3 regions of the Arthrobacter sp. FW306-06-A genome follow, and region 2 is predicted to be linked to each of the others. Evidence: predicted binding sites of a transcription regulator. Region 2 holds the regulator's gene; each other region holds the start of a gene.
The links. Region 2 encodes HrcA, which represses chaperone genes, less so after heat shock. Its sites were predicted from a motif close to TTNGCACTCGNNNNNNNCGAGTGCNAA; they were not measured.
Positions count from the first base shown of each region.

Region 1: the regulator HrcA is predicted to act here: its motif matches at 1,825-1,851, upstream of groL (chaperonin GroEL).
Region 3: the regulator HrcA is predicted to act here: its motif matches at 2,156-2,182, upstream of LFT49_RS14570 (FmdB family zinc ribbon protein).

Region 1 covers NZ_CP084552.1:949,732-954,576, forward strand. Annotated here, with positions in the region: gene LFT49_RS04550 (LytR C-terminal domain-containing protein) at 1-200, shown strand, start outside; gene LFT49_RS04555 (cold-shock protein) at 267-473, shown strand; gene LFT49_RS04560 (ABC transporter substrate-binding protein) at 476-1,738, shown strand; gene groL (chaperonin GroEL) at 2,030-3,664, shown strand; gene LFT49_RS04570 (ABC transporter substrate-binding protein) at 3,765-4,845, opposite strand, start outside.
Region 2 covers NZ_CP084552.1:2,381,888-2,386,732, reverse strand. Annotated here, with positions in the region: gene hemW (radical SAM family heme chaperone HemW) at 1-238, shown strand, start outside; gene LFT49_RS10970 (DUF4870 domain-containing protein) at 352-762, opposite strand; gene LFT49_RS10965 (DUF3097 domain-containing protein) at 839-1,687, opposite strand; gene hrcA (heat-inducible transcriptional repressor HrcA) at 1,861-2,874, shown strand; gene dnaJ (molecular chaperone DnaJ) at 2,961-4,088, shown strand; gene LFT49_RS10950 (16S rRNA (uracil(1498)-N(3))-methyltransferase) at 4,091-4,845, shown strand, end outside.
Region 3 covers NZ_CP084552.1:3,126,034-3,130,878, reverse strand. Annotated here, with positions in the region: gene LFT49_RS14580 (DUF4011 domain-containing protein) at 1-899, shown strand, start outside; gene LFT49_RS14575 (RcpC/CpaB family pilus assembly protein) at 984-1,712, opposite strand; gene LFT49_RS14570 (FmdB family zinc ribbon protein) at 1,828-2,100, opposite strand; gene LFT49_RS14565 (5-formyltetrahydrofolate cyclo-ligase) at 2,212-2,832, opposite strand; gene galU (UTP--glucose-1-phosphate uridylyltransferase GalU) at 2,936-3,841, shown strand; gene LFT49_RS14555 (GNAT family N-acetyltransferase) at 3,846-4,466, shown strand; gene LFT49_RS14550 (hypothetical protein) at 4,572-4,845, shown strand, end outside.

The DNA of each region.
Region 1 (4,845 bases), 1.4 Mb from region 2:
TCCAGGCTGACGGTTGGCGGCTCGGCCAGGTAGGCAACTGGTCCGGCGCCCCGCAGAAGTCCTCCGTGATCTTCTATGCCGGCCCGCAGCAGCTGGCCAGCGCGCAGGAGCTTGCCGGACTGTTGAACATCCCCACTGTGGTGAACAGCACCGAATTCCAGGTACCGCTCGTGGTGGTGCTCGGCCCGGGTTACCGGTAGCCGCAAGCCCTCCATCTACTCCGGCCCGCCCCCGAGGCCGGGCCCCAACGGAAAGAGTTGTCCATCATGGCACTGGGAACCGTGAAATGGTTCAACGCTGAAAAGGGCTACGGCTTCATCACCGTTGACGGCTCCGGTGACGACGTTTTTGTCCACTGGTCCGCGATCCAGGGGGAGGGTTACCGGGCCCTGGCCGAGGGGCAGCGGGTGCAGCTGGAGGTCGGCGAGGGCGAAAAGGGCCCCCAGGCGGAAAACGTACGGCCCGCGCAGTGACGATGCCCCACCATTCCCCAGCGCGTGCCTTGGCAGGACTCGCCCTTTCCCTGGCAGGCCTCCTTTCCATGACGGCCTGCGCCGGCACCGGCGGCAACGCCAGGACAGAATCCGCGGAGGCCTCCGGCGACGGCGTTCTGCGGGTGGGCTTGATCCTTGACAACACCGGCGACAACGCCTTCCTCAACGCACCCCAGCTGGCCGCAGCCAAAGCGGCCATCCAGGACATCAACGCCGCCGGCGGACACAAAGGCCGGCCCGTGGAGCTGCTGCCGGTGCACCCGGACCAGGACACTGCAGCCCAGGCCAAGGATCTGGCGGCTGCCAAGGCGGACATAGCCATCGGGCCCACGGACTCCAGCCATGCAACCGCCGCCGTGGACATCCTGTCCCGGGCCCACGTGCCGCTTATCTCCCCGGCCAACACTGCTGCCGGCCTCTCGACGAGCGCCAGCGGAGGCTACTATTTCCGAACCGCCGCAGCCGACGTCGCACAAGGGCCCGTGCTGGCCAAGCTCGCAAAGGACGCCGGGGCCGCCAGCATCAGCGTGCTCTACCAGGAGGGTTCCTACGGCAAGGACCTCTCCGCCGCGGTCACCGAAGCTGCCCAACAGTCCGGGCTTAAGGTCCTGCCCGGGGTGGGCTTCAAACCGGGGGATGCCGCCGAAGCCGCACGCTCCGTTGCGAAAGCCACTCCGGACGCCGTCGTCCTGGTGGCCAGGGATGGTGCGCAGGGCGCATTGGCAGAGCTCCACGACGCCGGCCTCAGCGGTTCGAAGTTCATCCTCAGTGACGGCGCCTTCGCCCGCTACGGATCCGGTCTGCCGGCGCGGGCCCTCGAAGGCGCCCGCGCCGTCGTCCCCGGCCAGCTCCCCACGGCAGCCTTCCAAGGGAAACTGCTGGCGGTGGACGCCTCCCTGAAGGACGTCTCCTACGCTGCCGAAACCTATGACGCCGTGACGTTGGCGGCACTCGCTGCGGCCCGGGCGCAGGATGACGCGGGGCGGTCCATCGCCGCGAACCTCATCGCGGTCTCGGGCGGAACTGCCCCCGGGGCGGGTACGCCGCAGGCTCCTTGCCGGAGTTACAAGGAGTGCCTTGGCGGCCTCGCCGCCGGCCCGGACATAAACTACGACGGCGAATCCGGCCCGGTTGCCTTCGACACCAACGGGGACATCACCACAGCTGCCTTCTCGGTCTTCACCTATGGGGCGGACAACAACCCCAGCCCCACCGGGCATGAAACAGCCGGACACTCCGGCTGATCGCCCTGGGCGAAGCCACTGCGGCCAGCGCCTTGTCCGCGCGTCTTATCGCTTGCACTCTAACCTGGGGAGTGCTAATTATTGAGTTAGCACTCTGACGTACCGACTGCTAAAGCAAAGCCTGGTTCCGGCCGGCGGCGCCCTGCATCGGCCGAGGAGCGAAAGAAACACCTCACTTCAGTGAGATCCCTGCGCGGAGGCATACAGAGGCCGCCGTTAAAGGATCGTCCGTCGCGGGCACTGCAGCGAAGGTTCATTCTTAACGACTGTCCCGAAAGGACTACTGCCGTTATGGCCAAGATCATTGCATTTGATGAAGAGGCACGCCGCGGCCTTGAGCGTGGCCTGAACACCCTCGCCGACGCCGTTAAGGTCACCCTCGGCCCGCGTGGACGCAACGTCGTCCTCGAAAAGAAGTGGGGCGCCCCCACGATCACCAACGATGGTGTTTCCATCGCCAAGGAGATCGAGCTGGACGATCCCTACGAGAAGATCGGCGCAGAGCTGGTCAAGGAAGTTGCCAAGAAGACTGACGATGTTGCCGGCGACGGCACCACCACGGCAACCGTCCTGGCCCAGGCACTGGTCAAGGAAGGCCTGCGCAACGTTGCCGCCGGCGCCGACCCGCTGTCCCTCAAGCGCGGCATCGAGAAGGCCGTTGACGCCGTCACCGCCGAACTGCTGAACTCCGCCAAGGAAATCGAAACCAAGGAAGAGATCGCGGCCACCGCCTCCATCTCCGCCGGTGACGACGAGATCGGTGCCCTCATCGCCGAAGCCCTGGACAAGGTGGGCAAGGAAGGCGTCATCACGGTCGAGGAGTCCAACACCTTCGGCCTGGAGCTCGAGCTCACCGAAGGCATGCGCTTCGACAAGGGCTACATTTCCGCCTACTTCGTCACCGACGCAGAGCGCCAGGAAACGGTCCTTGAGGACCCGTACATCCTGATCGTCAACTCCAAGATCTCCAACGTCAAGGAACTGGTTGCTGTCCTGGAAAAGGTCATGCAGTCCAACAAGCCGCTGCTGATCATCGCCGAGGACATCGAGGGCGAGGCACTGGCCACCCTGATCGTCAACAAGATCCGCGGCACCTTCAAGTCCGTCGCCGTCAAGGCCCCGGGCTTCGGTGACCGCCGTAAGGCCCAGCTGGCCGATATCGCCGTCCTCACCGGCGGCCAGGTCATCTCCGAAGAGGTTGGCCTCAAGCTGGAGAACGCCGGCCTGGAGCTCCTGGGCCAGGCCCGCAAGGTTGTCGTCACCAAGGACGAGACCACCATCGTCGAAGGTGCCGGCGACGCCGACCAGATCGCAGGCCGCGTGTCCCAGATCCGCGCCGAGATCGAGAACTCCGACTCCGACTACGACCGCGAGAAGCTGCAGGAGCGCCTGGCCAAGCTGGCCGGCGGCGTTGCAGTCATCAAGGCCGGTGCCGCCACCGAGGTTGAACTCAAGGAGCGCAAGCACCGCATCGAGGACGCAGTCCGCAACGCCAAGGCTGCAGTTGAGGAAGGCATCGTCGCCGGTGGCGGCGTGGCCCTGATCCAGGCCGGTGCCAAGGCATTCGCCAACCTTCAGCTGTCCGGTGACGAAGCAACCGGCGCCAACATCGTCCGCGTTGCCATCGACGCGCCGCTGAAGCAGATCGCCTTCAACGCCGGCATGGAGCCGGGTGTGGTTGTCGACAAGGTCCGCGGCCTGCCCGCCGGCCACGGCCTCAACGCCGCAACCGGTGAGTACACCGACCTGCTGGCTGCCGGCGTCAACGACCCCGTCAAGGTGACCCGCTCTGCCCTGCAGAACGCAGCTTCCATCGCCGGCCTGTTCCTGACCACCGAAGCAGTGGTTGCTGACAAGCCGGAGAAGGCTGCTGCCCCTGCCGGCGGCGACGACATGGGCGGTATGGGCGGCATGGGCGGCTTCTAAGCCTCCCGGCCGGGGAACCCCTCCCGCCAACAAAAAATGCGGCGCCCTCCTGGTGAGGGGGCCGCATTTTTTGTGCCTGGGGAAGCGCCCGTCCGGGGCTCTACTTCCGGGCCGAATCCAGCATCCCCTGGACTTCCTTCTTGAAGGCCTCCGCGGCAGCCTGCGGGGTGAGGCGGTCATACAACACTTCATCCGTGTAGCGCTTGATGACGTTCTGGACGCTGCCCGCACCCACTGGTGGAACCGGGGGCGCATCCTTGATATCCGGAGCGATGTCCTTCAGGAAGTTGACCACCGTGGTGTCGGCCGGCTTCAGTGAGGGCGTAATGCCGGCGACGATTTCGCTGTTGGTGGGCACGCCCCTGTCCGTCATGAGGATGGCGCCGGCTTCGGGGCTGTTGGTGAGGTAGTTGATGAATTCGGCTGCCTGCTGGGCATGCTTGGAGCGGGAGGAAGCGGACCAGAACATGGTGGGCTTGTAGTACATGCCGTTTTCGGCCGAGGCGCCGTCAACGCTCGGGGCACGCAGCATCTTGATGTTGCTGCCGGTGGTGGCTTCCAGCGAACCCAGTTGGTTGGTCCACCACCAGGCCATGCCTACCCGGTTGGTGCCGAAGAGGCTCTGCTCAAGGCTCGCTCCTGCGTCTTCCGTCGCTACGTTTGCCGGCGGGCTGGCCTTTGAATCGCGCTGCTCCTTGAGCCGCTCCCAGAAGGAGGCAGCCGTGGCGGTCTCGAAGTCGAGCTTGCCGTCCTCCGAGTACAGGTTCTCGCCGTGCTGGCGGAGCCAGATGATCAGGTCGGCCTCGTTGCTGCCGTACGCGGCTCCATAGCTCTTTCCGTCGCCTGCGGCGCTGATCTTCGCCGCAGTGTCCATGAAGTCCTTCCACGTCCACGTCTTGTCGTCGGGAACCGGAACGCCTGCCGCCTGGAATACCTTGGTGTTGGCCATGATGACGTAGGCGTTCTGGCCGGTGCTCAGTCCGTACTGCGCGCCATCGTACTGGCCTGAGGCGAGTGCCTCCTTGTCCAGCTTGGACGTGTCGATGCCTTTCTGCTTGGACAGGTCCAGCAGCGCCCCGCGGCCCCCGTATTCGGCAATGTACTTCTGGTCCATCTGGATGACATCGGGCGCATCGTTGGCGGCGGTCTTGGTTGCCAGCTTGTCCCAGTAGCTGGACCAT
Region 2 (4,845 bases):
TGCCGGCAGGGAGACCCTGGATCCGGAAACCAGGCACCTGGAAAAGGTGATGCTCGAGGCGCGCCTGCAGTCAGGACTTGAGGTGTCAACGCTCAGCGCCGCCGGGCGGCACGAGGTGGCCGGGCTGATCGCGGGCGGCCTGGTGGAGCCTGCTGCTGCTTTCCGCGGACGCCTGGTGCTGACCCTCAAGGGCAGGCTGCTGGCAGACGCAGTGGTCCGCCGCATCCTCCCCGACTAATCTCAGGAAGCCGCTGGGTGCGCCCCACAGCTTGCGAGGGCAGGGAGCCGCTGGGTGGGCCCACGCCCGTAGGGCCCCGGCCCGAGCTTGCGAGGCTAGGGAACGGGCGGGGACTACTTGATCCAGCGCAGGTTGTACTGGTAGCGGTGCGGCTGGCCACGGTTGACGTGGATACCTGCGGCTACGGAGAAGCAGGTGAGGGCCACCCAGATCAGTGTGGCGATGACCGCGAAGATGTTTCCCACATAGGGGATGAAGACCAGGATGTTGGCCAGCACCGCGGCGATGGTGGGCGGCAGGCTGAAGTTCAGCGCTTCCTTGGATTCCTGCGCGGTGAACGGCCCGCGGTCGCGGAAGATCAGGTAGATCAGCAGCGAGGGGATGCACCCCAGGATCCCGCCGAAGTGCGCCAGCGTGGCCCACTGGCGGTCCTCGCTGGCCGTAAGCGGCAGGGCGTTGGCGGGTACGCCATGGTACTCGGAGCGGCCCTGGCCGTCCCTGTGATCACGTGCGTTTTCTGCCACAGTCTGTGTCCTTCTGAGGTGCAAGTTAGTGCTGACTACTACCAAGAATACTGGCTTTAGGGCCGGCGCCCGCCGCTCAGGGCACGGTAAGGAAATCGATGACTTCCTCAACCCGGCCCAGCAGGGACGCTTCGAGGTCCGCGTATGTGCGTACGGCGCCCAGTAATTTCTGCCATCCGAGGCCGATGTCTTCCTTCGTGCTGTGGGGCCAGCCGAACGCTTTGAGGATCCCGGTCTTCCAGTCCTGCCCGCGTGGGATGGCGGGCCATTTTTCGATGCCCAGGACTGAAGGCCGGATTGCCTGCCAGACGTCCACGTACGGGTGGCCGACGATCAGGACGTTGCCGGCCGCGCCGGGGGACGCCATGACGGCGTCGGCGATCCGGGATTCCTTGGAATCGGGAACCAGGTGGTCCACCAGTACGCCGAGGCGGCGGCCAGGGCCCGGCCTGAAGTCCGCCACGGCTGCGGCCAGGTCGTCGATGCCGTGGAGGGGCTCGACGACGATGCCCTCCACGCGCAGGTCGTCTCCCCAGACCTTTTCCACCAGTTCGGCGTCGTGCTTGCCTTCCACCCAGATCCGGCTTGCCTTTGCGACCTGGGCGCGTTGGCCTGAGACGCGCACTGAACCGGAGGCGGTCCGGCCGGCGGGAGGACCGGCGGCGGCCTTGGGCGCGGGCGGCATCAATCGGATGGGCTGGCCCTCGAGGAGGAAACCGAATCCGAGCTTGAAGGACCGGGACTTTCCGCGGCGGTCCTCCAATGCCACGACGTGCATTCCGCCGGACTTCTCCACGCGGGTGACAGCGCCCACCCAGCCGGACTGTACTTCCTCAAGAACCATGCCCCGCTCCACAGGGACCTCCGGCAGCTCCACCCGCTTGGGAGCGGAAATGCCCCGGGGGCCCCAGTTCTGGTAATCCATGGAATCAATCCGCCTAGCGCTAGCTCCTCAACCCGGGAATTTCGCCCGGAGCGGTACCAATGCTAACAACGGGCCGAGGCATAATAGACTGTTAGCACTTAGGCATGTCGAGTGCTAACCCTTGGGCGGCACCGGGCGGGGCGGGTGCCCCGGACCATGGATGGAGGTGGAGAGTGAGCGAGCCACGCAAACTGGAAGTACTGCGGGCCATCGTGGAGGATTACGTCCACTCCCGCGAGCCGGTTGGGTCCAAAGCCCTGGTGGAGCGGCATCATCTTGGCGTTTCCAGCGCCACCATCCGCAATGACATGGCCGCGCTGGAGGACGAGGGGCTGATCACAGCCCCCCATACCAGCGCCGGCCGGATCCCCACGGACAAGGGCTACCGGCTTTTTGTCGACCAGATCTCCGCCGTCAAGCCCCTGTCGGCTCCCGAACGCCGAGCCATCCAAACCCTCCTGGAGGGCGCGGACGACCTCGACGACGTGCTGGACCGCACCGTCCGGCTGCTGTCACAACTGACCAACCAGGTAGCCGTGGTCCAGTACCCGCACCTGAGCAGGGCACTTGTCCGCCACATCGAATTCGTGCTGCTGGCACCTCGGAAGGTCCTCGTGGTCCTCATCGCGAACAGCGGCAAGGTAGAGCAGCGCGTCATCGACGTCGGGCAGGACCTCGGAGACGAAGCGCTGGCGGAGCTGCGCACCCGTTTCCTTGCCGCCCTGGGGGGAACCCGGCTGAGCCACCTCGCCCAGGCACTTCCCGCCGTCGTGGCCGCTGCGCCCCAGCCGCAGCGCCAGGCAGCCCACGCGCTTGCCCTCGGCCTGGAGGCGCTGGCCCAGAACAGCAGGGAAGACCGCATGGTCATGGCCGGCACCGCCAACCTGGCCAGGTCGAACGTTGATTTCCCCCTGAGTATTGGTCCGGTGCTGGAGGCGCTCGAGGAACAGGTGGTGATGCTGCGGCTGTTGAGCGAAATGGCCCAGGACCACCGCGGCGTGGCCGTCAGCATCGGAAGGGAGAACCCCTATGACGGCCTTGCCGAGGCCTCCGTGGTGGCCACCGGCTATGGTCCGGACAGTGCAGCCAAGGTGGGAATCCTCGGACCCACCCGAATGGACTATCCCACCACCATGGCCGCCGTCAGGGCCGTAGCCCGCTACCTTTCCAGGATTTTGGGGCCCTGACTCCTGGCCGCCGGAGCCCGCTTCGGCTGTGGACAAGAGTCCTGGCGCCCGACTGAACGCAGTACAACAAGGAAGAGACACGAATTTTGAGCAGCCACTATGACGTCCTTGGAGTCTCACCCGAAGCTACGGGCGAAGAGATCAAAAAGGCCTACCGCAAGCTGGCCCGCACCCTTCACCCGGACGTTAACCCAGGTGCCGACGCTGCCGAGCGCTTCAAGGCGGTAACGCACGCCTACGAGGTCCTTTCCGACCCCCAGAAGCGCAGGATCTACGACACCACCGGCAACGAAAACGGCACGGACAACGGTTTCGGCGGCGCCGGTTACGCAGGCCAGGGGTTCGCGTTCCAGGACATCTTCGACACCTTCTTTGGCGCGGGCGGCACGTCTGGCCCGGCGTCCCGGGTCCGCCGCGGCCAGGACGCACTCATCAGTGTCCGGATCGACCTCCGCGACGCCGTCTTCGGAGTCAACAAGAAACTCGAGGTGGACACCGCAGTGGTCTGCCCCACCTGTGATGGATCCTGCTGCCGCCCGGGCACCCACCCGGAGCGCTGTGACATCTGCGGCGGCAGCGGCCAGGTCCAGCGGGCCGTCCGGTCCATCCTTGGCCAGGTCATGACGGCAGCTCCCTGCGGCACCTGCGAAGGTTTCGGTACGGTCATCAAGGACCCCTGCAATGAATGCAGCGGCCAGGGCCGCATCCGCAGCCGCCGGTCACTGACCATCAAGGTTCCTGCCGGCGTCGCCACCGGCACCCGCATCCAGCTTTCCGGGCAGGGCGAAGCCGGCCCGGCAGGTGGGCCCGCCGGCGACCTCTACGTGGAGATCCGCGTCAACAACGACCCCACGTACGTGCGCGAAGGCGATGACCTGCACGCCACCCTGCACATCCCCATGACCGCTGCGGCCCTGGGCACGGACGTCAGCCTGGAAACCTTCGACGGTACCCAGGAGATCGATGTCAAGCCCGGCACCCAGTCCGGCGAAATCATCACCCTGCGCGGCTTGGGCGTCACGCACCTGAGGGGCTATGGCCGCGGCGACCTGAAGGTCCATCTGCAGGTGGACACCCCCGCGAAGCTCGACTCCGCGCAGGAGGACCTGCTGCGCCAGCTTGCCAAGCTCCGCGGCGAGCAGATCACCGAAGGCAAGTTGGCTGCCAGCGGCGGCATGTTCGCCAAGCTCCGGGACCGGTTCGGGAACCTGTAGCGGTGAGCAACCCGGTCTTTTTCACCTCCACCGGTTCGCTGGACGCCATGACGCCGGGCCGCATCTTTGTCCTCGAAGGGGCGGAGGCGCGCCATGCCGTCACCGTAAAGCGGCTGGCGCCGGGCGAGGCCGTGGACATTGTCGACGGCGCCGGCACCCGCATGACCGGAAGAGTCGTCTCGGCTGCACCCTCGGGCCTCGAGGTGGAGTGCGGCAGCCTGGCGGTGGAAGACAGGCCGGACGTGCGGCTGGTGCTGGTCCAGGCCCTGGCCAAGGGCGATCGCGACGAACTGGCCATTGAGACGGCCACCGAACTGGGCGTCGACGCGGTGGTTCCCTGGCAGTCCGAACGGTCCATCGTCCGCTGGAAGGGCGACCGTGCAGCGCGGGCTCACGCCAAGTGGGAGTCAACCGTGGCGGCGGCCGCCAAGCAGGCACGGCGTGCCTGGATCCCGGAAGTGCGCGCCGCCGTCGACACCACAGGGCTTGCCACCGCGGTGAACGCGGCGGACCTGGCGGTCATCCTGCATGAAGACGCCGTACGGCCGCTGCGTACCGTCCTTGAAGCGTGGCAGGGGAGTGCAGGCACCGGCTCCCGTGAAATCCTGCTGATCGTCGGCCCGGAGGGCGGCATCAGCCCGCGGGAAGTAACGAAACTCTGCGACAAAGGGGCTGTGACAGCCCTGTTGGGGCACCATGTCCTGCGGTCCTCCACAGCCGGGCCGGCCGCCGTCGTGCTTGCCAGCGACATTCTTGG
Region 3 (4,845 bases), 740 kb from region 2:
GTTCCCTGCACGTGCTGACCTGCTTCCGGCCGGAAGACCTGGACCACACCCGCCTCACCCACGGGGCGGTGGACCTTTACACGCTGCTGAACCGGGAAATCTCCGGCAACACGGACCTGGGCACTCCCGCGTCCCGTGCCGCTGCCAGCGAACAGGCACTGGGAGCGGATCCCCTGGTAGCGGATCTGGGGGACAGGCTGCGCGCCCGCGGCGCCCGGGTGTGGCACCAGTACGACGGCGCCATCGACGTTGTTGCCGCGGCCGACCCCCTGAACACTATGGGCCAGGACGACCTGGACCTGCCCCGGCCTGTGGCCATCGAATCCGACGGCACCAAGCAGTACCGCGCCATGAGCGTGCGTGAACGCAGCCGGCTGCGCCCGGAACTGCTGGAACGCCTGGGCTGGCGCTACATGCCGCTGTGGACCATCGAAGTCTTCACCGACCCCTCGACCTGCGCCGACCGCATAGCGGGGTACCTGGGACTTGAGAACATCGTGCTCCCTGGCAGGACCACGACCTCTACGGGCTTCCTTGACGACGACGTCCACCAGGCGCTCAATGGAATCGATACCGCATCATCGGCAGCTTCCGTGGGCAAAGAAGATTTGAGCAGAGAAGAATTGGGCAAGGAAGACAGGGCCGGGAAAGCCGGTCCCGAGGAAGACATGCACTACGACGAGAACAAGAACGGAAACCCTGAACCTGGCACTGACGCTGCTGCGTCGGGGGCGCCTGCGGCACCCGGCCCGAATGCCCCTGCGGCGCGCGCGGCGCAGGGCGGCAGCGAGGAAATCCTTCCGAGCAAGGCCGCAGAGGACGATGCGCGCAGCTGGGGAGACCGGGAGGACGACCACGACACGTGGTTGAAGGAACAGAAACCACCGCACTGGGGCTGACCGCGCAGGGCTGACCAGCGCGTCCGGGTTGGATGTGTGCCCGGTTTGGATGGAGCGCCCGGCTTCGGCCTTGCATGGCTGATGTCACGGCGGCCCGACAAGGACGAAGAACAGCCGGCCCTGGGTTGAGGCTCCGGCCAGACGGGACGATTGTTCTGCGTTGGCCGCCACCACGATCAGTCCATCCGTCTCCGTGGTGCCCAGCCATTGCCCGCCCTGGCCGCCGTTGTTCGACGTCCACAGGACGGGGACGGCAGATGCCAGGACCTGGGAGGGACCCTGCTGGTCAAACCCGTTGGCTGATGTCAGCACCACATTGACCAGTTGGCCGGGGGAGACCAGCTGTGTGGACGAGGGGTCCGCCATGCGCAGGGGAACAGCCGCTGAACCGGGCGGAGTACCAGCCAGCAGTCCGGGACCCAGCAGTTGGGCGTCCGTGAGGAGCTGGCCCTTGCGCATGGGCGCGGCCAGCTGCTTGCCCGTTGCGGCGGCGTCATCCTGCAGGAAGCCGTCCGCCACCATTCCCGGCGGCACCTGGACGTGAGCCAAATCTGCTGTGGTGACGGCGCTTCCGGCGGGAAGATCCCGGGCGGCGGCCAGCGCCCTGACAGTGGAGAGCGGGGCAGGAGTGAGCTGCTGGACCGCAAGGGCTGCAGCTGCGCATAACAACAACGCCGCAGCGAGCCTGCGGTTGCGGTTCACCCAGCTGGCAAACCGTGCCCCCGGGGAACGCTCTTTGCCGCGGCGTGCGATGTTTCGGGGGCTGGCGGGACGCCGGTAGTGGTCGCGGCGACGGCGGGGAAGTCTGGGCATGCGCCCACGCTAGTTGCGGCAACCGCACCTGGGCAGCCAGAACGAACGCTATGTGGACAAAGGCGGCCGGCGCTGGAATGCGCCGACCGCCGTCGAACTTAAGGCTTATGCCTGTCTAGCTGGCTGCCGCAGCCGGAGCCGAAGCGGCGGGGGCGGCAGCGGGCGCAGCCGGAGCCGCGGCAGGCGCGGGGGAGACGGAGCTGCCCTTGGAATCGCGCGAGTCGGTGCGGTAGAAACCGGAGCCCTTGAAGACGACACCCACGCTGTTGAACTTCTTCCGCAACGTGCCCTGGCATTCGGGGCAGGACGTCAGGCTGCTGTCCGAAAACGACTGGACAATGTCGAAGGCGTGGCCGCAATCCTTGCAGGCGTAAGCATATGTTGGCACTGGTGCTCCTCCTCTTGGGCAAACGAGAGGTCCCGTGCTGCCACTTGGTAAACCATTAGCAGTCGCAGGGCCTGAGTGCTAATTCTATCACTGCCCCTGGACGGGCCGGGGTCAGGCGCCGCCCGTGAGCGGCTGGTACCCGGACGGCGCAAGGACCGCCGGGACCGGCCGGTCGAACTCCTCTGCAGGAATCCGCCCCGCAGGCAGCAATTCATCGTCGTAGATAACAGCGGCCAGGGGAATTTCCTTCCCGGCTGTCGCAAGGTGTCCCAGGAACTTGTCGTAGTACCCGCCGCCCTGGCCGATCCTGTTACCGGCACGATCCACCGCGGTGGCCGGAATGAAAAGCACTGCCGCTGCGCCTGCTGTCTCCGGCCCGTGCCGGGGTCCGGCGGGCTCAAGGATGGGTGCAAATTTGCTGCGTTCAAAGCTGGTTTCCGGCGTCCAGAACACCCAGCTCAACTCCCTGCCGGGTTCACACACCGGAAGCAGCACTCTGTGTCCGCTGCTGTGCAAAGCATTCACGAGCGGCAGGGTGGGCGGTTCTTGTCCCACGCCGAGGTACACGCACGCTATGCCGGGCTGGCCGCCGGTAACCGTCCCGGCCCAGGCTTCGCCGTGCACAGCCAAGGCGTTGCCTGCCGCTTCCAGTTGCGCCGGGGTTAGGCCCGCTCGCCGGCGTCGGTGGGCGGCCCGGATATCGTCCTTGACCGCGTTCGTTTCCTGCAGCATGGTGTCCTTCCTGCGTTGCCGGCACTCAGCGGCTTCTGGCCGGATGCCAGCCTGCCGCGCCGGTGGTTACTGAAATGCTTGACGCTGACGTTAGATTAGTCCGGTGAGCACCAGTAACCCCAGAGTCCGCAAAGCCGTCATTCCCGCCGCGGGCCTGGGCACCAGGTTCCTGCCCGCCACGAAGGCGATGCCCAAGGAAATGCTTCCCGTCGTGGATAAGCCTGCCATCCAGTATGTGGTGGAGGAAGCCGTGCATGTGGGCCTCAACGACGTCCTGATGATTACCGGCCGCAACAAGCGCGCCCTGGAAGACCACTTCGACCGGGTGCCCTCCCTCGAATCGACGCTGGAGGACAAGGGCGACACGGAAAAGCTTGCGTCCATCCAGGCGGCCAGCCAATTGGGCGACATCCACTACGTCCGGCAGGGCGACCCCCACGGACTGGGGCATGCGGTGCTCCGGGCAAAGCAGCACGTGGGCAACGAAGCCTTCGCCGTCCTGCTGGGGGATGACCTGATTGATGCCCGCGACGAACTGCTCAGCACCATGATCGACGTGCAGGCGAAAACGGGCGGGTCCGTCGTCGCGCTCATCGAGGTGGAGCCCTCGCAGATCAGTGCTTACGGCTGCGCCGACATCCAGGAGATTGACGGGGAAGACTACGTCCGCGTCAACCGGCTGGTGGAGAAGCCCACGCCCGAGGAAGCTCCGTCGAACCTTGCGCTGATCGGGCGCTATGTCCTGCACCCGGCCGTGTTCGAAGTCCTCGAGCACACCGAGCCGGGGAGGGGTGGAGAAATCCAGCTGACGGACGCCCTCCAGGAGCTGGCCACCGGTGATGCCGAGGGGCATGGTGTCTACGGAGTGGTGTTCCGCGGCCGCCGCTACGACACCGGAGACAAGCTGAGCTACCTCAAGGCCTGCGTCCAGTTGGCCGTCGACAGCGAAGACCTGGGCCCGGGCCTGCGGGAATGGCTGCCCGGCTTCGCCGCCGACCTTTCCCGGTAACCCAATGCACACAGGTCCTATTTGGCCAGTCACCCTCGAGTCGGGCGACCTGGTCCTGCGGCCCATCCGGTACCGCGACAAGAAAGAGTGGACCGAGGTACGGTCGCGCAACAGTGAATGGCTGGCGCCGTGGGAGGCATCCAACCCGGACCCGGCGGGCGGCCTCCCTGACTACCGGCACATGGTCCGCTCGCTCAATATGCAGGCTGCCCAGGCCACTGCTCTGCCTTTCCTCATCACCGAGTGGCAGCCGGGCCTTCGGAAACCCGCCATCGTGGGGCAGTTGACAGTATCTTCCATCGTCTGGGGTTCGGCCATGATGGCCACCTTGGGATACTGGGTGGACCAGGGCAGGGCAGGACGGGGGATAGCGCCCACCTCCGTGGCGCTGGTAACCGACCACTGCTTCCAGGCGCTTGGCCTTCACCGCATGGAAATCAACATCCGGCCCGAGAACGGACCAAGCCTGCGGGTGGTGGAGAAACTGGGCTTCCGGGACGAAGGGTACCGGCCACGTTTTCTGCACATCAATGGCAAGTGGGCCGACCACCGCTCGTTCGCCCTCACCGCGGAAGAAGTCCCGGAGGGCCTGTTGGGCCCTTGGCTGGCATCGCGCCGGTCATAAATCCAATGGTTTGCCCTCAGGGGCACGACACACCCTTGGTAATGCGGCCTGAGCAGGCATGATGCTCATACGGTTTTGAGTGTGGACTTCCCCCTTAGCAGCTCAGTGATCCTTGTGGTTGCCGTCGCGCTCTGGATTGTATGGGTTGCCCCTTACGTCCTCCGGAACCGCAGGCACCAGTTCCAGCCCGCCGGCGACTTCCTGGCAGACGCCCCCGCCGATGAAAGGCCGGACCCGCACCCCGGCCTGGTCCTGAACGTCGCCGCCCAGCAGGAGAAAGCCATGGAACCCGTGAAGAGTGCCGCAGGCGCTGCAAGCACCCCACCCCCGGCCAGGTTCCGCGTCCGCTACGGCCGCACTGCCCTGGCCCTTGTGGGAC